DNA from 2 places in the Weissella sp. LMG 11983 genome. Region 2 is predicted to be linked to the other one. Evidence: riboswitches for the same ligand, from Rfam matches in the RefSeq annotation. Region 2 holds a riboswitch; the other holds the start of a gene.
The links. Region 2 has a riboswitch for lysine ahead of OIT45_RS01940 (amino acid permease). Riboswitches for the same ligand answer to the same signal wherever they lie in the genome.
Positions count from the first base shown of each region.

Region 1 (15,610 bases), 1.5 Mb from region 2:
ATAACTTGCAATACCGTACCGCTAGTTTCAAGGAAACGATGGCCGAAGCTGGTGTGAAGGTTAGCGAAGTGGCCACACGTAATTTGACGAAGCACGCTGGTCGTGCGGCCGCGATGGCAGTCTCAGTCACGCATGCGACAGCTGCTTTTGCGTTGAATGATGAGCTAGCAATTGGTGTGATTTCGGGATTGAATGCAATCGGAATTAAGGTGCCAGAACAAATGTCAGTCATCGGTTATGACGACACTGATTATGCGGAGTTCTTCCGTCCAGCGTTGACGACGATTGAGCAACCGGTCTGGGATATCGCCAAGGCCGCCTTGGATTTAGTGCTTAAGCGGATTGCAGAATCGGACGCACCACGCCAAGTTTCAGCGTTCGATGCAAACTTAGTTGTGCGCGAGTCGACTGCACCATTAGCTTAATTATGGTAAGCTAGTACCTTGAGGAGGTGCGCCATGACAATTTTGTTTAAGCGAACACGCGATTTAATAGCGAATCCGACCGGAGTAACCGACCATAAGGCAGCAATGTCAGCAGCTTTGATAGGGCAAGTTGAGACATTGATGGCTGATGGTTGGTTACCTAAGTCTTTGGCAGCATATGTTGAGGCCGTTGCGAAGGCACCTGAGCTAAACGATGCGACGATGATGGACGTATTGGAAGCCAAGTGGTTTGAAGCACACAGAGTGGGATCAGCGCTCTTTACAGAAATGTTAGTAGCCGGTTTCCACCGTGGTAGCGCGCCAGCAACTGACCGTTTGGGGATGTTGTACAATGTTTTGGGGTTATATCTAGATGAAACCAACTTTGTGCAAATGACACATTTGGGTCTTTGGGATGATCGTGAAGCAACGCCTAACTTATACTACCTACAAATTAACGATGAAGATGAACTACAAGCCTATTGGCAGTTTGTTAACCGTGTTGCCTACTTGATGCGATTGAAGTACCGTGCTTGGAACGGTATTCGCTCACGTTATGCAACCAGTCGATTGTTGACGGCGACGTTTGACAACCAACTGCGTTACTATCTTGGCAAGCCAGTGTCTGATTTTGTGCGTGCCCAAGGCTGGACGCGTGCGATGTATGAGGCAAAGGTCCTTGAAGAGATGGGTCACGAGGTGCTACACCCTGGTGTTAGTCTGCACAATCGTGGCGTAGCGGACCAATCAAATGTGAAGGTGGTCACACCTGATTATCACGTTGAATTGATCTTCGATTCAGCTGATCAGGTTGTGTCATTGTGGCAACCACTTGAAGCGCATCAAGTGATTGTTGCAGATGGGTCAGTACGTTTCGTGCAAGATCATACTGTTTACTCACTTGATGAGTTGCAGATGATTGCCAACACCGAGTCAGCTAACTATGCTGGCCAAGGTGGTGAAATCCACCAAGCGTTGGATGTTCGCCCAGCTGCCCGCAACGCAGGTCTAGAAGCAACGTTGCGTAATTACGCGAAGAATCAATTTTAATCACAAATAAAAGCCGAGAATCTGTTTTAAACAGGTTCTCGGCTTTTTGTTGTTATTTAGAAGACGGCGTCGTAGATAACGCGGACGGCGTCGTTGACTTGGCTGGCTTTCACACCAAGCATCAATGAAATTTGTGAGGCACCCTGGTTGATCATCGGCAACGTAATGCCGGCTTCAGACAAGGGTGTTGCGATTTCCGAGAAAGCTCCAACACGGTTTTGCATACCTTCGCCAACCACCATGATAATCGCAAAATCATCAATCCATTCTAGATGGTCCGGTGCGATTTCGGCTTGAATTTCAGCGCAAATGGCATCCTGAATTGGTTGGGTGAGCTGGGTCTTATCAAAGATAATCGTCATGTCATCGATACCTGATGGCATGTGCTCATAACTTACACCGTGGCGTGCCAAGATTTGCAGAATTCGAAGCGTGAAACCAACTTCCTTGTTAAGCAAGTAGCGGTGAAGGTACAAAGCAGCGAAACGGTCGTCGCTGGCAATGCCAGTGACTTTCGCTGGATTAGAAACTTGATCTACCGGCACAATCATCGTGCCAGGTGCATCTGGCTCGTTCGTGTTCTTCACGTTAATTGGTATATCCGCCTCGATAACTGGAATAATCGCTTCATCGTGGAAAACGGCGAAACCGGCGTAGGCGAGTTCTCGCATCTCGCGGTAGGTCATGGTTTCAATCGCAGCGGGTGCTTTGATGATGTGTGGATCAACGGCATAGATAGCTGAAACATCAGTGAAGTTTTCGTACATATCTGCGTGGAATCCACGGGCCAAAATGGCACCAGTAATATCAGAACCACCGCGACTGAATGTCGCCATTAAACCATCAGTGGTATAGGCAAGGAAACCAGGGACAACAATCAAGCCTTCACTAGGGAGTGTGAACGCAGCGATGCGGTCATAGCTATCTTCGTTCACACGTGCCGCCATAGGTGAGCCTGAGACGGTTAAGCCAAGGTCATGCGGTGACACAAATTGCGCCGGATGACCGAGCTCGCGGAGAACATATGCGACCAATTGTGCATTCAAATATTCACCATGCCCCATGAAAGCTGCATATAAGTAATCAAATGACGGGTAGTGAATGCGACTCAATTGCGCAAGTTGATCAGATAAGGATGATAGAATCTCATTTTCTTCTAATTCAAAATAAGTAACGATGTCACGGTAACGTTGTAAAATCTGCGTTTGAATATCGGTCGTGTCTTCGCCAACAATTGTCAGTTGCGCGTAGGTCTTTAATAAATCAGTGACTTTAATGTCTTCTTTGAAACGCTTACCTGGCGCTGATACAACAAGGATTTTACGGTCTGTATCGGCCAGCATAATATTTAAAACTTTTTCAAGTTGGGGTCCGTTCGCAAGGGAGGACCCGCCAAATTTTACAACTTTCATGATGAACTCCTTCAAATAATGGCTAATTGACGATAATTTAAAAAGAAAAGTTCTCAAAAGTCAACCCTTAACACTCCTAATCCTAAGGAGTATTCTAATCGTATCTTAATTATTGATAGAGGTTGCGACCAACAAGAGTAACTTAACCGAGCCGGCACCGGCAAGGACGTTAAGTGAAAGGGGCGGTCGCCGAAATGAATTAGCGCAACTAATTTGTTGGGACAACAGTTAAGAGCTGTTGGACTGTCGCTGGAAATCAGCGGAGAGCTATCGTAACAGTCTATTTGAATGCTTTTTCGAGCGATCAACTGACAGTGCGATAGTGCCGTCGGTTGATCGTTTTTGTTTGCCCGACGGACACTAAAGAAAAAAGAGGAAGGCATCATGGTAGTAGCAGTCACACGTCCGACACGTCTTAATATTTCGCAAGCAGCAGTCACGCACAATGTTCAACAGGTTCGTGAAAGTGCCCACGCAAGTTTCGTTTTTTTGGCAGTGAAGGCCAATGCTTATGGTTTTGGGTTGGTACCCATGAGTCAAGCGGCCTTAGCGGGTGGCGTTGATGGATTGGCTGTCGCAGTTTTGGATGAAGGATTGGCATTACGCCAAGCAGGTATCACCGCACCAATCTTGGTGTTGGGGATTACGTTGCCACAATATGCGAAGTTGTTGGCCGATAACCAAGTGATGGCAACGGTCGGTTCGCTTGCTTGGTTAGAAACGGCAGCCGAATACTTGAGTCCGGATGGTCCACGCCTGCAAGTAAATTTGGCGGTAGATACCGGTATGGGGCGCATCGGCTTCCGTGAACGGGCGACGTTGGAAACGGCAATTACCTATTTGAAGGCCCATGATGACATTTTTGATTATCAAAGCATCATGACGCATTTCTCTGAAGCAGATTCGACAGAGGAAGATTACTTCCATCAACAATTGCACTGCTGGCATGAGTTGACGGATGGCCTGCCAATGCCACCTTTGGTTCATCTCGCTAACTCAGGAGCCGCCATGTATCACGCTGACGAAATGCCCACGGATGTCATTCGGGCTGGTACGGTGGTGTACGGCGTTGAACCATCGCTTGGTGAACTTCGTGATGATGATTATTTGGAGCCGGTGATGACACTTGAAACGGAGTTGGTCTTCGTCAAGCGTTGCCACAAGGGCGAAGGTGTGAGCTACGGTCACACGTACTACACCGAAGAAGGCGAGTGGATTGGCACAGTGCCGGTTGGTTACGGTGACGGTCTACCACGTAAGATGCAAGGATTTGAAGTGATTGTGAATGGCGAGCATCGTCCAATTGTTGGGAAGCTAGCCATGGATCAGATGATGATTTCATTGCCTGGTGAATTACCAATTGGGACGACCGTTACGATTATCGGTCGCCAAGGTGATGTTGAAAACCGCCTTGAAGATGTCGCTGATTATGTGGGATTGGCACCTTGGGAAATTTCAACTGGCTTACAAGAACGCATTTATCGTCAAATTACAGATTAGTAGGGGAAAAAGATGACAACACCATATGAAACGAATGCTGCCGGCCATTTGACGGTTGGCGGTGTAGAAGCAAACGAATTAGCAGAACGATTTGGCACACCTTTGTATGCCTACGATGTGTCAGCAATGCGCCAACAGATGCGTGACTTCAAGCGCGTCTTTACAGAGCGCCAGGTCGATTACGCCGTCTCATACGCATCAAAGGCTTTCGCAACAGTTGCAATGTATGAGGTCGCTGCCCAAGAAGGGATGCACATTGATGTTGTGTCGGGTGGTGAGATTTACACGGCGCTCGAAGCGAACTTTCCAATGAGCGATGTTTCTTTTAATGGTAATAACAAGTCTGAAGAAGAACTTGTGATGGCAATCGAAAACAACCTGGGCACGATTATTGTTGATAACTTCTTTGAACTGCATTTGCTTCATGATTTGTTGGCTGAACGTGACCGTGTGCAAAACATCCTATTGCGTATTACGCCAGGTGTTGAGGCGCACACGCACGATTACATTTCAACGGGTCAAACGGATAGTAAGTTTGGCTTTGATGTGAATAGTGGCCAAGCGCAAGCAGCATTGCAAGAAGCATTAGCTGATCCGCACTTCAATGTGTTGGGTGTTCACGCACACATCGGGTCACAAATCTTCGATGTGACTGGTTTCCAAATGGCAGCCACAAAGTTGGTTGATCTGGTCCATGAATGGGGCTTCAATCCGCAGGTTATTAACACCGGTGGTGGTTTCGGCATTCGCTATACCGAAGATGACGAACCGATTCCAGCATCTGATTTCGTAGCAGCAATTATCGATACGATTGCTGAAAAGACGACTGAATATGGGATGCCAATGCCAGCCGTTTGGATTGAACCAGGTCGTTCAATTGTTGGTCCAGCAGGTGTGAGTTTGTACACGATTGGCTCACGTAAAGATGTGCCAGGCATTCGTTCATACCTGTCTGTTGATGGTGGAATGGGTGATAATATTCGTCCTGCTTTGTACCAAGCCAAGTACGAAGCGGTGTTGGTTAACCAACCAGATGCACCAACTGAAGAAGTCGTTCGTGTTGCTGGTAAGTACTGTGAATCAGGGGATGTGCTGGTTTGGGAGCAGGCGTTGCCAAAGACGAAGGCTGGGGATGTCCTCGCCGTTCTGGCAACCGGGGCATATGGTTACTCGATGGCATCCAACTATAACCGCAACCCACGTGCCGCTGTTGTCTTTGTTGAAAACGGTGAAGCAAAGGTGGTTGTTGAACGTGAAAGCTACCAAGATATCGTGCGACTAGATCGCCACTACTTATAGGAAGAAAGAGGTCATAGCATGGCAGAATTAGACGCACAATCAATCATTAATTTCATTGCAACTGCACCCAAGCAAACACCAGCGCGGGTGACGTTAGCGGGCGACTTGGCCGATATCGTTTGGCCAGAAACGGTCCAAGCATTTATTGAAACGCGCACGGGAACTGTTATTGGTGACTATAACGAAATTGCGCCAGTATTGGTGGAACATGCCGGCCAAATCACTAACCAACACGTGGAATTGTTGGCTCGCAACTCTGGTGTGCCGTTGCTTAATTACGATGGTGTGCCAGCCCGTATTGAACCGGGTGCCGTTATTCGTGATCAAGTCGAAATTGGCGCGAACGCCGTCATTATGATGGGAGCCATTATTAACATCGGCGCTGAGATTGGACCTGGTACGATGATTGATATGGGTGCTGTACTCGGCGGCCGTGCCATTGTTGGGGCGCACAGTCACGTTGGTGCAGGTGCCGTACTGGCTGGGGTGGTTGAACCAGCTTCAGCACAACCGGTGCGTATTGGCGATAACGTGTTGATTGGTGCGAATGCGGTTGTGATTGAAGGGGTTCAAGTAGGTGACAACGCGGTGGTTGCGGCTGGTGCGATTGTCACGAAGGACGTCCCTGCGAACACAGTGGTAGCTGGGGTGCCAGCGCGCGTCATCAAGGAAATTGACGCCCAAACGAGTGCGAAGACAGCGATCGTTGATGCGTTGCGTAATTTGGATTAATGAAACAGGGGAAGCATATGGCGACACTAGATTTAATCAAAATTCGACGTGATTTGCATCAAATCCCCGAACTAGCCTTACACGAAACGCCAACGCATGCGTATTTGAAAACCGTTATCGAAACATTCAAAACGGATTTCATGACGATTCGTGAGATACCTGAGGTACCAACGGCTTTGTTGGTGCGCTTAGCTGGTACGAATCCGACTCGCACCATTGGGTATCGCGCCGATATCGACGCCTTGCCAATTACTGAAGCAACCGGATTGCCGTTCGCTTCGACAAATGACGGTGTGATGCATGCCTGCGGACACGATATGCATATGACGGTTGGGCTTGGTGTGCTGGCATACTTTGCCACGCATCAACCGAAAGATAATTTACTTTTCTTCTTCCAACCGGCTGAAGAGTCAGATTATGGTGGACGACGAGTCTATGAAACAGGTGCCTTTACGGGAGACTGGCGCCCTGATGAATTCTACGGCTTGCATGATCATCCCGGCCTACCAGCTGGTCAAATTGCGAGTCACATGGGCACGCTGTTTGCTGGGACAACGGAAATTCACGTCACGTTTACTGGTCGTGGCGGGCACGCCGCATTTCCACATCAAGCGACCGACGCGATTGTGGCAGGGGCAGCGTTTGTATCGGCGATTCAGACAATTGTGTCACGTAATGTTGATCCAGTTCGCGGTGGCGTCGTGACGATAGGGACGTTCCATGCCGGGACGATTGGTAACGTGATTGCTGAAACGGCGCACTTGGATGGCACAATTAGAGCGTTCCGCCAAACAGACATTGAAATGATGCAACAACGCGTGCGCGACATCGTTGCCGGCATCGAAACGACGTATGGTGTGACTGCGGATTTGTCCTTAATCCAAGGTGGCTATCTACCGGTTGAAAATGATCCGACCACAACACAATTATTCATTGATTATATGGCCAACGCACCTGACGTTGATTACACGGACATTGCCCCAGCTATGACCGGAGAAGATTTTGGTTATTTGTTACACCAAATTCCAGGGACGATGTTCTGGCTTGGTGTCGATGATGTATCGCATAGTTTACATGAAGCGGGGTTATCACCAAATGAAGCGGCAATTCAGCCGGGCGTGGATGCAATAACGGGTTACTTAACATGGCGCATGGCGCAATAGGGGAAGAGTGATGTACGAAAATATTGAATTAATTACCGCAATTATTACGCCATTTACGGCGAATGACCAAATTGATTATGTGGCATTAGACCGACTAGCAGATCGGTTGATGCATGATGGAACCCAAGGATTTGTCATTGGGGGCACGACTGGTGAATCACCAACGGTAACGCATGACGAAAAAATTGCGTTGTATACGCATTTCGCAGCGCACATCGGCGACCGCGGTGTAGTTGTTGCTAATGTTGGTGACAACAACACGGCACATTCTGTGGTGTTGGCTAAGGAAGTGAGTGCCATTCCTTGTGTCGATGGCTTGTTGGCGGTGACGCCTTATTACAATAAGCCAAGTCAGGCGGGGATGATTGCCCACTTTACGGCGATTGCTGACGCATCAAGCGTGCCGGTAATGCTGTATAACATTCCGGGGCGCTCAGCGGTGGGACTAACGAATGACTCTGTCGTAACGTTGGCCCAACATCCAATGATTAATGCGGTTAAGCAAGTAACTACGATTGATGATTTGGCATTCTTGGTTGGTCACACACCAGCTGATTTTGCAGTTTACACTGGGGAGGATGCCCAAACGTTGGCGGCCAAGGCGGTCGGCGCAACGGGAACGATTTCAGTGGCTGCTCACGTATATAGTCGCGAAATGGCGGACTTGTTTGTGGCGGTTGCGGACGGTAATATCGAAACAGCAGGACGCTTGCAACATTGGTTAACGCCACGAATGAACGCGTTCTTCCGCTACCCATCCCCAGCGCCAGTCAAAGCAGTATTGGCACAACGTGGCGAAATCGAAAACACGACACGTTTGCCAATTTTGCCATTAACGGACGCTGAATTGGCGGATGTGCAAGCGACACTCAATGAAAAGGACGATTAAACATGACAACGGTTTTATTAGCCGGTGGCTTTGGTAAAATGGGGCTGGAAATCCAGTCGCTCATTGCTGAACAACCAGATTTAGAATTAGTGGGAATTCTTTCAGCAACGCTTCATGAAAGTCCCATTTCCGTGTATACTGAACTGGACGAGATCGACACGCCAGCCGATGTTTGGGTGGATGTGACGCAACCTGAATCAGCCTTTGATAATGCGACTTATGCGTTGTCTCATGGTTATGATTTGGTTGTTGGTACCAGTGGGTTGTCCGCTGAAGACGTGACGCAATTGGGACACCTGGCACAGAAGTATAATCGTCATGCGATTATTGTGCCAAACTTCTCATTGTCGGCTGTTTTGCTGATGCAATTTGCTGAGCAGGCAGCCAAGTATATGTCGGATGCTGAAATTATCGAAATTCACAATCCGCATAAGTTGGATGCACCATCTGGCACGGCCAAAGCGACGGCTGCAAAAATTGCGGCAGCCCGTGAAGCTTAACCAGTGGCACAACGCCAACATGATGCGGCCCGTGGTGAAGTCATTGATAATGTGCCCGTGCACGCCGTTCGTTTGCCAGGCTACGTTGCCGAAGAAGAAGTCATCTTTGGTGCGCCAGGTGAAACGCTACGTTTGAAGCACATCATTTACACGCACATCATTTATGGGGGGCGTTGCGTTAGCTATTCGTCAGGTTCATCAAATCGATGGGCTGGTAGTCGGTCTAGAACACCTATTGTAATTGTTGCCCAAGTCCAGCGAGGCTTAAGAAAAAAGAATGGCCGGAGAGCCAAAGGAGACTGAAATGCCAGAAGTAAATCCAGCCCTTGCAAACCGTTATAACAAGGAGCTTGCCAAGATTTTGCCATCACCAATCCGTGTGATTGATCAAAAGTTTTCAGCCATTGATGGCATCATCAAGTTGACGCTAGGTGAGCCTGATTTTGCGGTGCCTGAGCACATTAAGGCGGCTACGAAGGCCGCTATTGATGCTGATGATTCACACTACGCCGCACCACATGGTCACTTGAGCTTGCGTGAAGCAATTTCTGATTACTTGGTGGAGCGTTTTGATGCACCACGCTACAACCCAAATGGTGAAGTTGTCGTGACGGTTGGTGCCTCAGAAGCATTGTTTGCAACGATGAATGGCTTGTTGAACGCGGGGGAGAAGATTATTATCCCAACGCCAACATTCCCAATGTATGAAGCGATTGCTGACATTATCGGTCTTGATGTTGTGGGCATTAACACGGCACCTGATTTTGTGTTGACGCCAGAAAAGTTGGAAGCAACGCTGGCTGAAAACCCAGATGCCACGGCTATCTTGTTCAACTACCCATCAAACCCAACTGGCGTGACGTACTCAGCTGATCAAATTGAGGCAATCGCCGCAATTCTAAAGGCTCACAACATGTTGGTCTTCTCAGATGAGATTTACGCTGAGTTGGTTTACGATGGTGAGCACGTTTCAATGGCATCATTGCTACCAGATCAAACGATTTTGATTAGCGGATTGTCAAAGTCTCACGCTATGACAGGCTACCGTATTGGGTATGTGGCTGGTCCAGCTACGTTGATGGCTCACGTCGGCAAGATGCACCAATTCTTGGTCACGACGGCACCTGGTCCAATGATGGCAGCTGCTGAAGAGGCGTTGCGTAATGGTCGTCAAGACGCCATTGATATGCGTGATACGTATAAGCAACGCCGTGATTTGGTCATGGCTGGCTTGGCGGAAGCTGGCTTTACGGCCGCACAACCAGGTGGTGCCTTCTATATCTTTGCCAAGATTCCAGCGACGTTGAACACGAACGACATGGAATTTGTCATTGATTTGGCAGAAACGGTGAAGCTAGGTATCGCACCAGGTTCAATTTTTGGTGCCGGTGGCGAAGGCTACGTACGTTTGTCATACGCAGCCTCAACTGAAGACCTAACGGAAGCCGTTAACCGTTTGAAGCAATACGTTGCTTTGAAGGGCTAACATAAAATGAGAACAATTTAATTTTTGGAAGCACAACCGGTCAATTTCGGCTTGTGCTTTTAATGTACCCAAAATTCGGGGTTTTATTAAAATTTGAGGAGTAAACACATGAGTGAAGAACGATCATATACAGTTGCTATCTTGGGAGCTACCGGCGCAGTGGGGTCGCGCTTAATTGAACAATTGGCCCAGTCATCAATTCCAGTAGCGTCACTAAAGCTATTGGCATCAGCCCGTTCAGCCGGTCAAACACGCGAGTTTCGTGGTGAAACAATCACGATTGAAGAGGCGCAACCGGAGTCATTTGAAGGGGTGGACTTGGTACTGGCCTCAGCTGGTGGTTCCGTATCAGCTCGCTTGTTGCCAGAAGCAGTAAAGCGTGGGGCCGTTGCCGTCGACAATACGTCATTTTGGCGCATGAACGACAATGTACCGTTGGTTGTTCCTGAAGTGAATGAACAAGCATTGTACGAACACAACGGCATTATCGCTAACCCAAATTGCTCAACGATTCAAATGGTAGTGGCCCTTGAACCAATTCGCCAACAATTTGGTTTGAAGCAAGTCATTGTCTCAACGTATCAAGCTGCTTCCGGTGCTGGTCAATCAGCTTGGTAAGAGTTGCTCGATCAAGCGCAACAACACTTGAACGGTGAACCAGAAACCGCTGAAATCTTGCCAGTAAAGGGTGACAAGAAGCACTATCCATTGGCTTTCAACTTGTTGCCACAAATCGACGTGTTTGAAGATGAAGGATACACGCACGAAGAGTACAAGATGATTCACGAAACGAAGAAGATTATGTTGGGCGACAAGAACGCCAAGGACATCAAGGTGACGGCAACGGCAGTGCGTGTGCCAGTTCCAGTTGGTCACGGTGAGACGGTTTACTTTGAAGTTGCTGACGCAGACGGCGCTTCAACACCAAAGATTCAACAAGCCTTGTCAGAAGCGCCAGGGGTGGTGTTGGAAGATGATCCAGCCAACCAAATTTACCCACAACCAATCAATGCTGAGGGTAAGCGCGATACCTTTGTTGGTCGCGTGCGTCCAGACCTTGAAAATGATGGTAGCTACCACATGTGGGTTGTTTCGGACAACTTGTTGAAGGGGGCGGCTTGGAACGCAGTGCAAATCGCGGAACGATTGGTTGCTTTGAATTTGGTACGCGTGCCAGAAGGGTCGGCCGAAAAGTTCGCATAAAGCAGACTGAGAATGTTGGAGGTTTTAGACCAACAGCTACCGTGATAAGGGATATTAATGACGAAATGTTAGTGCCTAGGCTATAATGAGTAGTAATTATTAAATTTAGGTGGAACTGAACATGTCATTATCACTAGCAGATATTCAACGCGAGCAACCACGCCAAGTGCCATTGGCTAACTGGCAAGATGTGTTGCAAGCCGAACTAAACGCCTTCGATACCGCTAGCTCAACGGTTAGTGGAATTGGGGATGTTGCCAAGACAATCAATTTTGCCATTGATCGTTTCCACATTGCGCGCAACACGGACAACGTTTTGACGTTCCGCACATTGAATGACACGTACATTCTTGATGTGATTGGTGGTTTGGTGTTGTCACAATTATTGGCAAAGCACTATCTAGGTTCAGTATTGCCAGCCCGTATTGCAGAAGGTGAAGGCAATGACTACCCAGTTATGACTGAGTGGATCAACGAAATCAGCACAACAGTTGAATAATCAACACAAGAAGCACTCAGATTTATTCTGGGTGTTTTTTGTTTGTGGTGAGTGTCGACGCGTTGCGTCGAGGCATGGGGGCTGGGGACTATCTCCGGCAAAGTTCAAACTGGGGCAACCGAATGGCGCAGACGCCATTCAGCGGGACAAATAACTCCCCCTAATCCTTTTTAGTCCTGTGTGGGCTTATCTGAATAGCGCTGGCCATGCGGCATGTTGCCCCACTTTGAACGCTCCGATAGTCCCCAGCCCTCATGCCAGCAGCCAAGATGTTCTAGTCTGTCTGAGATAATCATCTACCGTAAAAGAAATGAGTGAACAGTTCACCCAATAGTTTCGAAGTGGATGAAAATCAAACAAATAGAGTATTTCTTGGTTGCTGTGTTTGGCCCCGCCACGCGTATAGACACGTGCAGACCTTGACCCGCAGGTGTGGGTTCTTAGCGGGTTTCCCGCTTAGAGCCACGGGAGTTAAAGGGAAACGCAGCTTGCTGTGGTTCGCGCTCCCTGCAGGTCATGGTCAGTACGTGTTAGCGTGCCAAAAGAAGGGGCCAAGCACTCCGACCGGAGGTCGGACACACACCACTAACCAACCTACAACCCAACATCAAAACATTTGATTAAAATTAAATTAGAGAAAAGTGTTGACTTTTATAATTAACCTCGTATACTTAAGAACATCAAGAAAAGAGGAGGACAACGTCATGAAGTACGTGTCAGTAGAAAAGTTGAATGTTATGACGTTGGTTGCCCCAATTATCATTGCGATTATTATTATTATTTCGCAGTGATGGTTGGCTTTTTGAGATGCTAACGCTAGCCATGACTGCTTCCCAAGGAAGATTATCATGGCTAGCCAAATTTAATTACTTTGTAAACGAGTAACGGCTAGTATTTTGCGCAGAATACTAGCCGTTTTTTTATATAAATTTTTTGAGCTCAAACTTTTACTCGTAGGTCATACAGGAATATTAGGAGATATGGTTATGAATAAGTTTGTTAAGAATTCAGTTTTGATGTCAGCAACATTGGTTATGGTCGCAGGGACTGGGGTGCCGGTTGTTTCAGCAAGTGAAGGCAAGGCCATCAATTGGACGCTTACTGGTGATCTAAAGACGACCGACCCTTCAAATGTTGCGGATATCCCATCGCAAGATGCCGTTATGGCAACTGGTGAAGGTTTGTACCGTGTTGGTAAGAGTGGTCAACCGGAATTGGCCGCTGCTCAGTCAGCCGATGTGTCACAAGATGGTTTGACTTGGACGTTTAAGTTGCGTGACAACTTGAAGTGGTCAGACGGTTCAAAGTTAACAGCCCAAGATTTCGTCTACAGTTGGCAACGTACGAATGATCCTAAGACGGCGGCTATCGGAGCGATGTTCTTCAGTGGGGTGAAGAACGCTGATGCCATCCAAGCTGGGAAGGTCACGGATTTAAATGAATTGGGTGCTAAGGCCCTCGATGATACAACGTTGCAAGTGACTTTGGAACGTCCATTGCCACAGTTTAAGGCTGAGTTGGCGATGATGTACTTCTTCCCTGAAAAGCAAAGTTTCGTGGAGCAAACGGGTCAAAAGTTTGGCACAACCGCTGTTGATTCTCTTTCAAGTGGTCCATACGTCTTAAAGAAGTGGGATGGTTCAAGTTCATCATATACGTATGAAAAGAACCCAAATTACTGGGACGCAGCCAATGTTAAGACGCCAGCGGTTAATGTGACGACAACAGCCGATGCAACGACGAGTTTCAACCTATATAACTCAGGCAAGACGGACTTTGCATTGTTGAATGCCACGCAAGCCCGTAACTCAAAGAACAAGGCCGGATACACGGTGGTTGATACCGCTGCAACAACCTACATGACGATGAACCAAAAGAATAAGGCGTTGCAAAACGTGAAGGTTCGTCAGGCACTATCATTTGCGGTTAACCGTGAGAAGCTAGCGAAGAATGTGTTGACTGGTGCGGCTGAACCAGCTAAGACCTTTACCGCCAAGGGGTTGGCAAAGGATCCAAACACGGGCAAGGACTTCACAGTTGGTGCGCACACGAAGTACGTCAGTTATGACAAGGCACAAGCTGCCAAGTTGTGGCAACAAGGGTTGAAGCAGGTTGGTCAAAAGCAAGTGAAGTTGACGTTGTTAACAAACGATACCGATGCAGCTAAGCAAACTGGCCAATACTTGCAATCACAATTGGAAACGAACTTGAAGGGCTTGACGGTGTCAGTGAAGTCAGTGCCAGCTAAGCAAACGAGTTCACTGCAAAAGGCCGGCAAGTTTGACTTGTCATTGGCAACATGGAACGCGGATTACACTGATCCGGTTGATATGTTGCAAACATTGGTAACGGGGGCATCTTGGAACCTAACTGGTTGGTCAGACAAGAAGTACGATGCGCTCTATGAGAAGGCAACGACGACCGATGCAAACGACGAGAAGGCACGCTTTAAGGACTTGGCAGCCGCTGAAGAGTATGCGCAAAAGCAAGGTGCTGTAGCGCCATTGACATACTCAAAGATGACCGCTTTGATGAATCCAAAGGTGAAGGGCGTCTTCGTAAACCCGGTTGGTGGCACATTTGATTGGAAGAACGCAGTTAAGAACTAGGAGAAAACAGTATGACAAAAGACGGAACCCATATTTTGAGTTTGGATAATGGCTACCATTTGTGGTCACGCACTGACGGAACGGGCAAGCCAATCAAGTTATTGACGTTGCATGGTGGTCCGGGCGCTGGTCACGAGCCGTATGAACGTTTTCCAGAGTTCTTGAATCCAATTGGGGTTGAAGTGACGCAATATGATCAACTTGGGGCTTGGTATTCAGATCAACCGGATTTTGATGATCCGGCCAACGTTGAGAAGTATTTGAATTACGATTACTACCTAAACGAAGTGGAAGAAGTTCGCCAAAAGTTGGGTTATGAAGATGGTGAATTCTATCTTGCTGGGCACTCGTGGGGTGGTTTATTGGCCCAAGAATATGCGCTCCGTCATCCGGGTGTGCTGAAGGGACTCATCATCATCTCAATGATTGATAACATTGACGATTATGTCACGAACATCAATGCAATCCGCGAGAAAGAATTTGATGCCGATGTCGTCGCGTTCATGCGCGAAGTGGAAGAACGTGGCGAATGGGATACCCCAACGTATCAGAAGTATGCAGAGCATTTGGACCGTGAATACATCACACGTCACCCGAATGCACCGCACCATCAAATTAGTACGATGGGGACAGCGGTGTACAACCATTTCCAAGGTGACAATGAATTTGTGATTACTGGCAAGTTGGCGCACTGGTCAGTCGCGGATCGCTTGCATGAGATTGAGACGCCGACATTGTTGACTTTCGGTGGGCATGAGTCAATGCCATTAGACGTGGCTCGTGCGATGCGGGACAAAATGCCGAATGCTCGTTTGCGTGTGACGCCAAACGCCGGGCACGTTC
Region 1 covers NZ_JAOZFD010000001.1:1,818,548-1,834,157, forward strand. Annotated here, with positions in the region: gene rbsR (ribose utilization transcriptional repressor RbsR) at 1-425, shown strand, start outside; gene OIT45_RS09125 (DUF3114 domain-containing protein) at 459-1,475, shown strand; gene OIT45_RS09130 (aspartate kinase) at 1,532-2,887, opposite strand; lysine riboswitch at 2,996-3,165, shown strand; gene alr (alanine racemase) at 3,272-4,387, shown strand; gene lysA (diaminopimelate decarboxylase) at 4,400-5,686, shown strand; gene dapD (2,3,4,5-tetrahydropyridine-2,6-dicarboxylate N-acetyltransferase) at 5,705-6,418, shown strand; gene OIT45_RS09150 (N-acetyldiaminopimelate deacetylase) at 6,436-7,581, shown strand; gene dapA (4-hydroxy-tetrahydrodipicolinate synthase) at 7,592-8,470, shown strand; partial or broken gene dapB (4-hydroxy-tetrahydrodipicolinate reductase) at 8,473-9,211, shown strand; gene OIT45_RS09165 (aminotransferase class I/II-fold pyridoxal phosphate-dependent enzyme) at 9,275-10,456, shown strand; partial or broken gene OIT45_RS09170 (aspartate-semialdehyde dehydrogenase) at 10,565-11,659, shown strand; gene OIT45_RS09175 (hypothetical protein) at 11,781-12,158, shown strand; gene OIT45_RS09180 (peptide ABC transporter substrate-binding protein) at 13,145-14,767, shown strand; gene OIT45_RS09185 (proline iminopeptidase-family hydrolase) at 14,779-15,610, shown strand, end outside.
Region 1: it holds a riboswitch for lysine, as region 2 does, so the genes downstream of both, alr (alanine racemase) here and OIT45_RS01940 (amino acid permease) in region 2, are expected to answer to the same signal.

Region 2 (15,610 bases):
TCGAAATCGTGAATCAAACTTCACGCTTTTCGAAGGCGTATGAGACGCAAACGGTGACATTGCCAGTTGCCCACGGGGAAGGTCGTTATGTTGCTGATGAAGCAACATTAGAAGAGTTACGCGACAATAACCAAATCATCTTTAAGTATCGAACAAATGTTAACGGTTCGATGGAGCAAATTGCTGGCATTTCAAACCAAAATGGTAATGTATTCGGCATGATGCCACACCCAGAGCGAGCAGTCGATGCATTGCTTGGTAACACAGATGGTCAGGCATTTTTCAAAAGTTTGTTAACCCCAATTATGACGGAGGCATTGGTAACCGAATGACAACAGCAACAACCACATATGAACCAACCGCAGAAATGGTTCGTGATGAAAAAATTTATCTTGCGTGGGGTCTAACGGAGACAGAGTACGACTTGATTGTCGCCAAGTTGGATCGACTACCAAATTACACAGAAGCTGGCTTGTTTTCCGCCATGTGGTCAGAACACGTGTCATACAAAAAGTCTAAGCCGGTTCTACGTACTTTCTGGTCACGTAATGAACGTGTCTTGCAAGGCCCAGGTGAAGGTGCCGGAATTTTAGATATTGGGGATGGCCAAGCAGTCGTTTTCAAGGCAGAATCTCATAACCATCCATCAGCTGTTGAACCTTATGAAGGAGCTGCAACTGGGGTCGGTGGTATTTTACGTGATATTTTCTCGATGGGGGCGCAACCGGTTGCTGTCTTGGATAGTTTGCGTTTCGGTGAACTCGATAATGCCACGACTAAGCATCTATTAGACGGTGTAATTGACGGTATTGCTGGCTATGGAAATGCCATTGGCATTCCAACGGTTGGCGGTGAAATCGGGTTTGATGCTGTTTATCAAGGTAATCCACTAGTTAACGTGATGGCCGTTGGTGTGATTGACCAAGCAGCCATGCAAGTTGGTCGTGCTGAGGGAATCGGCAATACAGTCATGTACGTCGGTGCCAAAACAGGTCGTGATGGTATTCATGGGGCAACTTTTGCGTCAGCCGAATTTTCTTCAGATGAAGATCAAAATCGCTCAGCGGTCCAAGTTGGTGATCCGTTCATGGAAAAGCTAGTTATGGATGCCACGTTAAAGGCGATTCGTGAACATGGTGATGATATTGTCGGCGTGCAAGACATGGGCGCCGCTGGACTAGTGTCATCTTCAGCTGAGATGGCTGGTAAGGCTGGCATGGGGATGCAGTTGAACCTGGACCTCGTACCACAGCGTGAAGCCGGCATGACACCGTATGAATTGATGTTGTCAGAATCACAAGAACGTATGCTGTTGGTTGTGGCGGCTGGCCATGAAGCTGAAGTACAAGCAGTCTTTGAGGCGGCTGGCCTTGATGCGGTTGCCATTGGGACGGTGACAGATACTGGCCGTTACGAATTGCTTTGGCATGGTGACGTGGCAGCTGATGTGCCCGTTGATTTTCTAACAACGGCACCGAAACAAGATATGCCACAAGCAACGCCAGCTCGTTTAAACGAACCAAGCGCTGATTTTGTACCTGGCGATGTTGATGGTGCAGCCACGCTTAATGAGTTGTTACAACAACCTACAATCGCATCTAAAGCATCCTTGTTCCGTCATTTTGACAGCATGGTGCGTGCAGATACGGTGGTGAAACCCGGTGGGGATGCCGCGGTTGTCCGCTTGCGTGGCACGAAGAAAGCGTTAGCAATGACGACTGACGTGAACAGTCGTTTCACCTACCTAGATCCCTTCGTTGGTGGTCAGTTGGCGGTTGCCGAAGCAGCCGGTAATGTGGTTGCGACTGGGGCACAACCAATTGGTATTACAGATTGCCTGAACTTTGGTAATCCAGATGATCCGGAAATTTATTATGAGCTAGCCCAGTCAGTGGCTGGTATTAATCAAATGGCCAAGCAACTAAACACACCGGTTATCTCTGGAAATGTGTCGCTTTATAACGAAACTGACGGGCAGGCAATTTACCCAACACCAATGATTGGGATGGTTGGCCTGCACGAAGATGTGAAAGCAATTACGACGATTAGCTTTAAAAATGCAGGCGACGTTATTTATGTTCTTGGTGAAACGGCAGCCGACTTTAATGGATCAGAATTGCAAAAGTTGGTAACTGGTGGGATTGCTGGTCGCTTGCGTCAATTTGATATGACGGCCATTCAAGATACCCAAACTAAGCTACTAACGGCCATTGCTGATGGTCAAGTGGCAAGTGCCCACGACATCGCCGAAGGTGGCTTAGGGGTTGCGTTGGCAGAAAGTACCTTCAAGACACCGTTTGGAGTGACTGTGACGTGGCAAGCGCCATCGGCTTGGTTGTTCAGCGAAACGCCTGGTCGCTTTGTGGTCTCAGTACCAGCAGACAAGGCAATTGCATTTGAAGAATTGATGGGCGCGACGGCTACAAAGTTAGGTATCGTTACGACCGGCGATGTACTGTCAATTGAAACTGCGACAGAAGAATTAAAGCTCGCAAAAAGAACATTGCAAGAGAACTATGAGGAGGCCATCACATGGCAACGCAACCAGTGAGTGAGAATCGATCACTGAATGAAGAATGTGGCATTTTTGGTGTTTGGGGACATCAATCAGCTGCGGATTTAACATACTATGGGTTGCATGCTTTGCAACACCGTGGTCAAGAAGGAGCCGGTATTGTTGCTAACAAGCAAGGACGTTTATGGCAAGAACGAGGCCTTGGTTTGCTGAGCGATGTATTCAGTGACCCAAGCCGCTTGCAACATTTGCAAGGCCAGTCAGCTATTGGTCACGTTCGCTATGCAACAGCCGGTTCAGGTGGCATTGAAAATATTCAACCGTTGATGGTGAACTTTTCAGATATGCAATTATCACTGGCTCACAACGGTAACATAACAAACGCCTTGTCGTTACGCCGTTCATTGGAACAAAACGGGGCGATTTTCCAATCGTCATCGGATACAGAAGTCTTGTTGCATTTGATTCGTCGTTCATCAGCACCAACTTTCTATGACAAGTTGAAAGATGCGTTGCGGACGGTTCGTGGTGGGTTTGCCTTTTTGCTCCTGACACCAACGGCGATGTATGCAGCTCTTGATCCGCACGGTTTCCGTCCGTTTGTGGTTGGGCAAATGCCAGACGGACAGTACATTGTGACGAGTGAAACGGCAGCTTTGAATGCGGTTGGCGCAACATTTATTCGTGATGTGCAACCGGGCGAGCTAATTACGATTGATCAACACGGGTTGAAAATTGATCACTACACGACCAACACTGACTTGCATATTGATGCGATGGAATACATTTATTTTGCGCGACCAGATTCAGATATTTATGGCGTGAATGTGCACACAGCTCGTAAGCGTATGGGGCGGTTGCTGGCTGCCGAACAACCAGTCGAAGCTGATTTGGTTGTTGGTGTACCAAATTCTTCTTTGTCCGCTGCCATGGGCTTTGCGGAGGCGGCTGGTTTGCCGAATGAAATGGGTTTGGTTAAGAATCAATACATCGCCCGCACGTTTATCGAACCAACACAGGAGCGTCGTGAACGTGCCGTGCGAATGAAGTTAAGTGCCGTACCGTCAGTTGTAGCGGGCAAGCGTGTAGTGTTGGTAGATGACTCAATTGTCCGAGGAACAACGTCTAAATTTATCGTCTGGATGCTACGTGAAGCCGGGGCGAGCGAGGTTCACATTCGGATTGCTTCCCCAGCCTTCAAGTACCCATCATTCTATGGTGTGGATATGCAGACGACGGAAGAACTGTTGGCTGCAAATTATTCGATGACGGAAATGCAGGAAATGCTAGGCGTTGACTCATTGGCCTTTTTGTCAGTCGATGGCTTAGTTGAAGCGATTGATTTGCCTTATGAAGGAAATGGCACTGGCTTAACGACAGCCTATTTTGATGGTCACTATCCATCACCAATTTATGATTATGAGCCAACCTTGGCGGATGCGAAGGCCGACGGATTGGTTGATTTTCAACCTGAGCCAACGACGACGTATCATCCAAACCAAGTGGCGTCCTTGCAAAAACAACAATTACAAGATGCACAAACAGTCGGTTAATTCATTGGGGGAGTTATGACAAATCAAAATGCATATGCGAATGCTGGTGTTGATGTTGCCGCTGGTGAACAAGCCGTCGATTTGATGGGCCAGGCAGTGTCAGCGACGTATACGCCACAAGTCCTCGGTGGTATTGGTGGCTTTGGAGCAGCGTTTGCCTTAGGAAAGTCGTATCGTGATCCGGTTTTGATTTCGGGCACAGATGGTGTTGGGACGAAATTGCTCTTAGCAATTGCAGCTGATAAGCACGATACCATCGGGCAAGATTTAGTGGCAATGGTCATGAACGATATCTTGGCGCAGGGGGCTAAGCCACTTTTTCTGCTGGATTATCTGGCGATCGCTAAGATGACACCAGAGAAAGTTGCGACCATTGTGACGGGGATTGCCAAAGCAACCCAAGCAGTCGGGGCAGCTTTGATTGGTGGTGAATCAGCTGAGTTGCCAGGAATGTATGCGCCGAATCACTACGATTTGGCGGCATTTGGTGTTGGGGTTGTCGAGCGTGATGAGATGCTGAATCCAACCGATGTGGCAGCCGGGGATGTGTTGATTGGCTTACCATCAAGTGGCATTCATTCTAACGGTTATACGTTGGTTCGCGAAGTCTTTGGAATTCATCAAGAAGCAGATTTTCTTAATTTACCAACCCGCTTACAAGACGCATTACTGAAGCCAACCGTGCTATACGCGCCGGCCGTCCTACCTTTACTGGCACAAAAGCTGGTTGTCAGCATGGCGCATATTACGGGTGGTGGTATCGTTGGTAATTTGCCACGTGCCTACAACGACCACGTTACCGCTAGCTTGCGTTGGGGGTCATGGCCAATTCTGCCGATTTTCACGGAAATTCAAACACGTGGTGAGTTGACGGCAACGGACATGTTGGAGACGTTCAACCTTGGTTTAGGCATGATTTTGATTGTGAAACCAGACCAGGTGGATGTAGCAATGACCATGTTGCAAGATGCTAATCACCCAGCGTTTATCATTGGTGAAATGGTCCCACGCAAGTCGCAACCAATTATCTGGCAAGGAGCACGACCATGGTGAAAAAGCCTAAGCTCGCTGTCTTCGCGTCAGGTACTGGCTCAAATTTGGCAGCGCTGTTAAAAGCTGCCAAAGCTGGCACACTCGGTGGCGATATTGTGCGAGTCGTTGTAGATCGCAAAAAAGCAGGAGCGATTGCTATCGCCGAGGCGGCCAATGTGCCGCTATTGCAAATTCGCTACCCAGCTTTTGCGTCACGAGAAGAGGCCGAGCAAGAAATTGTGAAGACATTACAAGCAGATGGCGTGACTGGCATTTTGCTTGCTGGCTATATGAGAATTTTGACGCCATACATTGTTCAAGCGTTTGAACAGCGTATTTTAAACATTCACCCAGCGTTATTGCCAAGTTTTCCAGGTAATAATGCGATTGAAGATGCTTGGCACGCCGGGGTTAAAGTGACTGGCGTGACAATTCATTACGTTGATACTGGCGTTGACTCAGGGCAAATTATTGCGCAGACGCCAGTCCTTATTTCAGAAGACGAAACAATTGATGAACTGACTGAACGTATTCACGACGCGGAACATCAGTTGTATCCAGATACTGTTGCAAAGTTAATTAAAGAAGGAGCATTTCAAGCATGACACGAGCACTACTAAGCGTTTCAGATAAGGCCGGTTTGGCGGAGTTCGCCAAGGGACTAGTTGCATTGGGCTATGAGTTGGTTTCAACAGGTGGCACATTGGCAGCGTTGCAGGTGGCTGGTTTGCCAGTGACGCCAATTGATGAAGTAACGCAATTCCCTGAAATGCTCGATGGACGTGTGAAGACATTACACCCACGTGTCCATGCTGGATTGTTAGCCAAGCGTGACAATCCTGCTCACATGGCAACGCTGGCCGAACATGACATTACGCCAATTGATTTGGTTGTGGTGAATTTGTACCCGTTCAAGGAAACGATTCAAAAGCCAGGCGTGACATTGGCGGATGCCATTGAGAATATTGATATTGGTGGCCCATCAATGTTGCGTTCAGCGGCGAAAAATTATGCGGCTGTATTGCCAGTTGTTGATCCAACTGACTATGATGCTGTGCTTGAAAAGCTGCAAACCAACACGATTGATGATGCGTTCCGTCGTCAACTAGGTGCTAAGGTTTTCCGTCACACGGCAGCATATGATGCCTTGATTGCCGACTATTTGACGGATGAAGAATTTCCAGCTCAAAAGACGGTAACCTACGAGCTATTTGAGCCGTTGCGTTACGGTGAAAATAGTCACCAACAAGCGGCTGCATACCGCGATGCATTGCCAACGGCGTACTCGGTTTTGTCTGCTGATATTTTGCACGGTAAGCAATTGTCATATAACAATATTCGTGATGCTGATGCGGCCTTGCGTATTATTGCTGAGTTTGATGAGCCAACTGTTGTGACGGTTAAGCACATGAATCCAGCTGGAATTGGACAAGGAACGACGATTGAAACAGCCTGGGATGCTGCGTTTGCTGCTGATGACATCTCTATTTTTGGTGGCATCGTCGCTCTGAACCGTGAAGTTGATTTGGCAACTGCTGAAAAGATGCACCAAATTTTCTTGGAAATTATCATTGCGCCAAGCTTTACGCCTGAAGCGTACGATGTGTTGGCTAAGAAGAAGAATTTGCGTTTGTTGACAGTGCCGTTCACAACGGATGTCCCACAAGCGGTTGAATTGACAGCTGTCCTTGGTGGTGTCGTGATGCAAGAGCGTGACCTAGTATCTGAAACGTTGGCTGATTTCGAAGTGGTTGGTAATGTGCAACCCACGTCAGCCCAACTTGAAGCGATGATTTTTGCCCAAAAGGCGGTCAAGCACGTGAAGTCAAACGCGATTGTGGTTGCCCAAAAGGGACAAACGCTTGGCGTTGGGGCGGGCCAACCAAATCGTATCGATTCAGTTAAGATGGCGATTACGAAGGCAAGTGAAAAGCCTGGCTTTGAAAATGCGGTTTTGGCATCGGACGCCTTCTTCCCAATGGACGACTCAGTAACCTACGCAGCTGAACATGGGATTACGGCAATTGTGGAACCCGGTGGCTCAATCAAGGATCAAGCGTCAATTGATAAGGCCAACGAGCTTGGTATTGCATTGGTATTTTCTGGCACGCGCCACTTTAAGCACTAGGAGAGAAACATGGCGAAGTTGATGGTAATTGGGTCTGGGGCCCGCGAGCATGCGTTAGCAGAAACATTTCTGCGGAGTGCTGATGTTGAAGAAGTTATTGTGGTGCCCGGTAATGCGGGGATGCAGTCAGTAGGTATTCGGACAATCAATCACGATATGATGGATGTCGCTGGATTGCGGGACCTAGCAGAGCAAGAAGCGGTTGATTTGACGTTTGTTGGTTCAGAAGCGCCACTGATTGCTGGTGTGGTCGACGTTTTTCAAACAGCAGGGCTAAAGATTTTTGGTCCCACACAACAAGCTGCGCAGTTAGAAGGTTCAAAGCAATTTGCCAAGGACGTCATGGCGCAAGCAGGGGTGCCAACCGCTACGTCAGTGATGGTTACCGATGAGTCTAGCGCATTGCAGGCGCTAAAAAACTTTGACTTGCCACTTGTCATTAAGCAAGATGGTTTAGCAGCCGGCAAGGGCGTGGTGATTTGTCGTGACCGTGAAGATGCTGAAACGATGATTCAACTCGCGTATGAACGTCAGGCGGATGCGCCGTTGGTCATTGAGTCATATATGGCGGGGGTGGAGTTTTCAATATTTAGTTTAGTTGGCCCCAATGGAGTCATTCACGCCCCAATTGCGCAAGATCATAAGCGCCGTTTTGACAATGATCAAGGTCTAAATACTGGTGGTATGGGTGCCTATTCGCCAGTTCGCTGGGTTTCAGATGAGATTGTGCAAGAAGCCATTCGAACATTGGTGTTACCAACATTGGCCACGATGGCAGCGCGCGCGATGCCGTTCACGGGTGTGTTGTACACAGGCGTGATGCTGACTGATGATGGTCCTAAAGTCGTTGAATATAATGTGCGCTTCGGTGATCCGGAGGCTCAGGTTGTTTTGCCACAGCTACAAAGTGATTTTTATGAACTTATTTCGACATTATTGGCTGGTGAACAACCGAAGGCAATCTGGCAACAGGATGACGTGTATGTTGGCGTCGTGCTGGTGAACCCAAGTTATCCTTCAACAACTACTGAGCATATCGACCTACCATCATTTTCAATTGCTGATATCAACACATTTTATGCGGGTGTGACGCGAAATGATGATAAACTAATAAGTAATGGTGGTCGTATCGCCACGGTTGTCGGTCATGCAGCGACGACGTCACAGGCGCAAGAGATGGTGTACGAGGCAATTGATGCGACACAAACAACATTAGCTTATCGCCATGATATTGGTTATCAGGCGGTTCGAAGAAATAAGGTGGTATCTGGGGATGCAAACTGATATTGAAATTGCACAAGCGGCTGAAGTTTGGCCGATTGAAAAAATTGCAGAGAAGGCTGGCTTGACGGCAGCTGAATGGGAACCATACGGTCGTGATAAAGCCAAGATTGAAATCGATGAAACTGACCGACAAAATGATTTGGGTAAGTTGATTTTGGTGACGTCAATTAACCCAACGCCAGCTGGTGAGGGTAAGTCAACGGTGACGGTTGGCTTGGCTGATGCGCTAAGCTTGGCTGGTAAGAAGACGATGGTTGCGTTGCGTGAACCGTCACTTGGACCAGTTATGGGCTTGAAGGGTGGTGCTACTGGTGGTGGATACGCCCAAGTTGTCCCAATGGCTGACATAAACTTGCACTTTACGGGTGATTTCCATGCTTTGACAAGTGCCCACAACACGTTGGCCGCCGTTATCGATAACAGCATCTACCAAGGAAATCCTTTGAACATTGACCCACGTCGCTTGCTTTGGAAGCGCGCTTTGGATGTTAATGATCGTGCTTTGCGCCACATTACAATTGGTTTGGGTGGTCCAACTTCTGGAGTGCCGCGTGAAGATGGTTTTGATATCACGGTTGCTTCTGAATTGATGGCTATTTTGACGTTGTCACATGATTTGATGGATATGAAGGCGCGTATTGAGCGCATCGTTATCGGTTACACGTACGACAAGGAACCTGTGACAGTTAAGGACTTGGGTGTTGCTGGTGCGTTGACGACGTTGCTGAAGGATGCGATTAAGCCAAACTTGGTTCAAACGCTTGCCCACACGCCAACGTTGATTCACGGAGGTCCATTTGCCAATATTGCGCAAGGAACCAACTCAATTCGCGCAACTAAGACAGCCCTACAATTGGCGGACTACGTTGTCACTGAAGCTGGTTTCGGGGCTGACTTGGGTGGTGAGAAGTTCTTGGACTTCAAGGTGCCATTGTTGGGTAAGACACCGGACGCAATTGTCATTGTGGCGACGGTACGTGCGTTGAAGATGCACGGCGGTTTGCCTAAGACGGAATTGACAGAACCTAATCTTGACGCTTTGTCAGCCGGCTTGGCTAATTTGGGACAACACTTGCAGAGTATGTCACGTTACGGCGTGCCAGTTGTTGTTCCCGTTAACCGCTTTGTGAGTGACACACCTGAAGAAATCGAGATGGTTGAGAATTACGTTCGTGAGCGTGGTGCTGAGGCGTACATGGCTGACGTTTGGGCGCAAGGCGGTGCTGGTGCGCCAGAGTTGGCGCAAGCAGTTATCGCAGCAACTGAGCAAGAAAGCCACTTTACGCCATTGTATGCACCTGAAGATGATGCTGTTACAAAAATCGAAAAGATTGTGCAAACAATTTACGGCGGTGCTGGTGTTGAATTGTCAGATAAGGCTACTAAGCAATTACGTGAGTTTGCAAAGCGTGGTTGGGATAAGATGCCAGTTATCATGGCGAAGACGCAATACTCATTGAGTGATGATGCGAAGAAGTTGGGTGCACCAGCGGACTTTAAGATTCATGTGCGTGAGTTTGTGCCTAAGTTAGGAGCTGGCTTCTTGGTTGCCTTGACTGGTTCAATTTTGACGATGCCGGGATTGCCAAGTCACCCAGCAGCATATGATATTGACATTGATGAAAACGGTCAGATTACTGGCTTGTTCTAAAATTGCATAATAAAAAAGCCGATCTAACTGATCGGCTTTTTGTATGCAATGATGTCGTTGTAAGCCCCCATTTTAATGAAACCAAGCTTTTCCAAGACGCGCTGTGAAGCGACGTTATCAACAAATGTTTCAGCTAGTAGAGTTGTTGAGTTCGGTAGTGCTGCAATAAAGCTATCTAAGGCTTGGGTAATAATGCCGTGGCCTGTAAACCGGCTATCTAAGAAATAGGCCAGGTCATACTCATTAGGGATGAAGTCACCGTTTTCAGAAACCCGGGCGTAGGTGATAATGCTACCGATAATTTGAGATTTGTACACGATTGCAGCCTGGAATGGCTGATATAAATCCGTTTCAAACATCATGCGACGTTGCTGTGTGTCTGCATTAGGCAACCCAGCGCCTTGCATAATTTCAGGTTGTGCGATTAATTTTTCATAGGCATCGAAGTCTGTCGATTGCCAAGAGCGTAATGTGATTTTAGCCATTTTTTAGAACCATGAAGTACTGAATCCGTTCATACGGTAGGCACGTGGTGCGTACTTACTGTAAAATTGGGCAGCGAGCTGTAGCCAAGCAATCGCGAGTAACCACCCGGCTACAGCGTCGGAAAATGTGTAGTTAGTTGAGAGAACTGTGCCGATAAAGGTGAGAATCCAACCTGTTAAAATGATAATTTGACCAGCAATTTGACGTGGAAAAGATTTCAACTCTGGCACAATAATCTTGCTGAGAAAGAAATAAAGTAATGTGACGAAAAAGATAGTATGGGCTGGGAATTGTGTTGCCTGGCCAGCTAGGCGATGGGGGAAGATTAACGAGAAGAGGTTAATCAACAATGACCCGCTGATGGTCGTTAGCACAATCCATGCGGCTGGGATTTTGAATTTAAATCCCCAAAGCAAAAAAGCAAGTACAAAGATGACCAAGCCAAACAATAAGCCGTGACTAAATAAAACAAATGGTTTAGTTAGTACCGACAATGACGCAGGCGCCATGCTATCTAAAAAGTTCTGCTCAGCTGAATCGATTAAAGTGAGCAGCGAAGCACCAAGAAAAGTGCTAATGGTTAGAAGTAAGAAAGCCATTATACTTATTATTAATATAATGAGCCGGCTTTTAGAGGGCTTAATAATCATGATATTCGTCAACTCCTTTAACAACCAATGTGGTTAACTAACTTTTCATATATCGTATCATCAGTGTTTTTAAAAAGGGTGTGATAAAGTTTTACGCTTAAGCGGTATTTAAGAAGTTTTTAGGGTTAGATTGCGAGTTGGGTTGACGATGTCTGAAAACACGCTTATACTTAGTCTCATAAATTAAATATGACATAGAGGTCGCAACCAACATGAGTGATCAACCAAGTCGGCAGACAAGGCGGTTGATTTAAAGGGGCGGTTGCCGAAATGTGTTTTCACGGCGGTGAAACATGTTGGTCCTTACGTGAACAACGGAAGGACTGTCGCAGCAAAATTCGTCGGCTGCGGAGCGCTATCGACAACACTAATGATTTCAAACGAGGTCCCTAGTTTATGCGATGGTATGAACTGGGGACTTTTTTCGTTCTCACGAGTGCGATTAGGCCTCTCTATATAGGAGGAATTATGTCAGATAATCAACAGAATCAAGGGACGCTGAAGCGCACGATGAAGACGCGTCACCTGTCAATGATTGCCCTTGGTGGGACAATCGGTACTGGTTTGTTCGTTGCCTCAGGTGCAACGGTTGCACAAGCTGGACCATTCGGATCCCTTACTGCTTATGCGGTTATTGGTTTGATGGTTTACTTCTTGATGACCAGTTTGGGTGAAATGGCGACTTACATGCCAGTTTCAGGCTCATTCTCAACGTTCGCCGATCGTTTCGTTGATCCTGCTTTCGGTTTTGCCATGGGTTGGAATTATTGGTTTAATTGGGCAATTACGGTTGCGGTTGAAGCGGCAACGGTCGGTGTGGTCATGGGCTACTGGTTGCCAAATGTCCCAAGTTGGATTTGGTCAGCGCTAGTGTTGCTCTTGATTACGGTCATCAACCTAATGTCAGCTAAGTCATACGCTGAAACTGAGTTCTGGATGGCAACAATTAAGGTTGTTGCGGTAGTCGCATTCTTGGTCATCGGAGTTGCAACAATCTTCGGTATCATGGCTTATCACCCAGATGTACCACGTAACTTGTCAGCTGGCGGTAACCACGGATTCGTCGGTGGTGTTGGTGGTATGCTAGCCGTCTTCATGGTGGCTGGTTTCTCATTCCAAGGAACTGAGATGGTTGGTATTACGGCTGGTGAGTCAGAAACACCAGAAACGTCAGTGCCAACGGCTATCAAGCAAGTCTTCTGGCGTATCCTTTTGTTCTATATCCTTGCCATCTTCATTATTGGGGCATTGATTTACTACAAGGATCCAAACTTGCTCCGTTCAAGTGAAACAAACATTGCGGTCTCACCATTTACGTTGGTCTTTAAGCAAGCTGGATTGGCAGCTGCTGCTTCAATTATGAACGCCGTTATCTTGACATCAGTTATTTCTTCAGCCAACTCAGGTGTTTACGCTTCAACGCGTATGCTGTACGCCATGGCCGTTGAAGGAAAGGCGCCAAAGCTATTCGCACGCGTTAACATCAACACAGGTATTCCAGTACCGGCCTTGTTGGCAACGGTAGCCGTTGGATTGTTGACGTTCGTCACGTCTGTTTTTGGAACTGGTATCTACTATTACTTGGTGGCTGCTTCAGGTTTGACTGGTTTCATCGCTTGGATTGGTATCGCAATTTCACACTATCGTTTCCGTCGTGCCTTTGTGGCACAAGGCCGTGATGAAGAAGCTCCGCTACCATGCTAAGTGGTTCCCAGTTGGTCCAATTTTGGCATTGGTTTTGTCAATCGTTGTTGTTGTTGGACAAGACTTGGCATCATTCCAAGGACCAATTTCACACTGGAACTGGTCAGGAATTATCACAACGTACATGTCACTACCATTGTTTATTGGTTTGTACCTTGGATACAAGATTAAGCACAAGACAAAGTTGCGTAAGTTGACGGAAGTTGATTTGGATACGGACGCACGACAATAATAATGTTAAAAAACACACAAGCTGTAAGCTTGTGTGTTTTTTGTTTGAATATTGGAACAGATAAGAAACAAAAATTGTGTACAAAAAAAGTGAAAAATAGTACAATTAACATCAGTTAGATAGATACACTATCAACACAAAACGAAGGAGATTTTTCAGATCATGAAGAAGACCAAGATTGTTTCAACGCTTGGACCAGCTAGTTCTGACGTCGAGACTATTACTAAGTTGATCGAGTCAGGTGCAAACGTTGTACGTTTCAACTTCTCACACGGAGACCACGAAGAGCACTTGGGTCGTATGAACGCTGTGCGCGAAGCCGAGAAGATTTCAGGTAAGACTGTAGGATTCTTGTTGGACACTAAGGGTGCCGAAATCCGTACGACTGTTCAAGAGCCAGGTAAGATTGAGTTCAACATCGGTGATGTTGTTCGCATCTCAATGGATGCTTCTCTTGAAGGTACTAAGGAAAAGGTTGCCGTAACTTACCCTGGTTTGTTCGACGACGTTAAGGTTGGCGGACACGTTTTGTTCGACGACGGTAAGATCGACATGTTGATCACTGAAAAGGACGAAGCTAACCGCGAATTGGTTACTGAAGTTCAAAACCACGGTTTGTTGGGATCACGTAAGGGTGTTAACGCACCTGGTGTTTCAATCAACTTGCCAGGTATCACTGAAAAGGATGCCGATGACATCCGCTTCGGTTTGGAACAAGGTATCCAATACATCGCCGCTTCATTCGTACGTAAGCCTTCAGACGTTGAAGACATCCGTGCTTTGTTGGTAGAAGCTGGTAAGGAAGATGTTATGATCTTCCCTAAGATCGAATCACAAGAAGGTATCGACAACTTCGCCGAAATCTTGAAGGTTTCTGATGGTTTGATGATTGCTCGTGGAGACATGGGTGTTGAAATTCCAGCAGAAAACGTTCCTTTGGTACAAAAGGACTTGATCCGCATGATGAACGCTGCCGGTAAGCCAGTTATTACTGCTACTGACATGTTGGACTCAATGCAAGAGAACCCACGCCCAACGCGTGCCGAAGCTTCCGACGTTGCCAACGCCGTATTTGACGGAACTGACGCAACTATGTTGTCAGGTGAGTCAGCTAACGGTGCTTACCCAGTTGCTGCTGTTGCTACTATGGCACGCATCGACGAGAAGGCAGAAACTGCTTTGGCAGCAAACGGCCGTCACGTAAACAACTTCGACGCATCAGACGTTACTGAATCAGTTGCTGCTGCTGTTGCTACGGCTGCAGAAAACTTGAACGTTAAGGCTATCGTTGCTGCAACGACTTCAGGTTACACGGCAAAGATGATCTCAAAGTACCGTCCTAACGCTGACATCTTGGCATTGACGTTCGACGAGCGTGTACAACGTTCATTGACGATTTACTGGGGTGTTCAACCAATGATCTCAGAAGCAGTGGACAACACTGATGCTTTGATCGAATTGGCTAAGAAGGAAGTTGTTGCTGCAGGTTTGGCAGAAAAGGGTGATACTATCATCGTTACTGCAGGTATTCCTGTAACGACTTCAGGTACGACTAACTTGATGACGATTGTTACGGTCGACTAATTATTAGTTGTGTTAATTAAGAACGAGAGATACATTGTATCTCTCGTTTTTTTGTTGTCGCGATAAGCAAAGAAGCGGGTTAAAGCAGACAACATTTTTAGGCAACTTTATGTTATTCTGTTGTTAAGACTATAACGAAGTGATGAGGAAGTGCTGATGAGTTGGCAAGAAATAATTGTTGAGACACAAACTGAGGCTGTTGAAGCTGTCAGCAATATTTTGATGGAAGCCGGGGCAGAAGGTATCCAAATCGATGATGCGGCAGATGTGAACAGCTATGAACCTGCTGATGCCACTGTATGGGTCGATTGGGATGTTGTTGAGCACCGCGAATCAGGTGCGACGGTCGCTGGCTATTTTGCAGAAGATGTTAATTTGCCTGAGGTGATTAACGATGTGCAAATGCGTGTGAACCAATTGGCATCATTTGGACTTGATGCAACACCAGGTAAGGTAACAACGAGTGCAGTTAAGGATGAAGACTGGGCTACTGAATGGCAAAAGTACTACCACCCAGTTCGTGTGACACGTCATTTGACAGTCGTGCCTAAGTGGGAAGAATACCAACCAGCCCAAGAAGGCGAAAAAGTGATTGTTTTGGACCCTGGGATGGCCTTTGGAACTGGTACCCACCCAACGACACGTTTGATGATGCAAGCACTTGAAATCGTCGTACGTGGCGGTGAACGTTTGCTGGACGTTGGAACTGGTTCAGGTGTGCTTGGTATTGCGGCAAAGTTGTTGGGGGCTGATAAGGTGCTAGGTACGGATATTGATGAAGTGGCTGTGCG
Region 2 covers NZ_JAOZFD010000001.1:362,301-377,910, reverse strand. Annotated here, with positions in the region: gene purQ (phosphoribosylformylglycinamidine synthase subunit PurQ) at 1-332, shown strand, start outside; gene purL (phosphoribosylformylglycinamidine synthase subunit PurL) at 329-2,551, shown strand; gene purF (amidophosphoribosyltransferase) at 2,533-4,068, shown strand; gene purM (phosphoribosylformylglycinamidine cyclo-ligase) at 4,084-5,121, shown strand; gene purN (phosphoribosylglycinamide formyltransferase) at 5,115-5,705, shown strand; gene purH (bifunctional phosphoribosylaminoimidazolecarboxamide formyltransferase/IMP cyclohydrolase) at 5,702-7,228, shown strand; gene purD (phosphoribosylamine--glycine ligase) at 7,238-8,512, shown strand; gene OIT45_RS01955 (formate--tetrahydrofolate ligase) at 8,502-10,163, shown strand; gene OIT45_RS01950 (GNAT family N-acetyltransferase) at 10,187-10,648, opposite strand; gene OIT45_RS01945 (hypothetical protein) at 10,652-11,299, opposite strand; lysine riboswitch at 11,487-11,665, shown strand; partial or broken gene OIT45_RS01940 (amino acid permease) at 11,768-13,235, shown strand; gene pyk (pyruvate kinase) at 13,398-14,819, shown strand; gene prmA (50S ribosomal protein L11 methyltransferase) at 14,976-15,610, shown strand, end outside.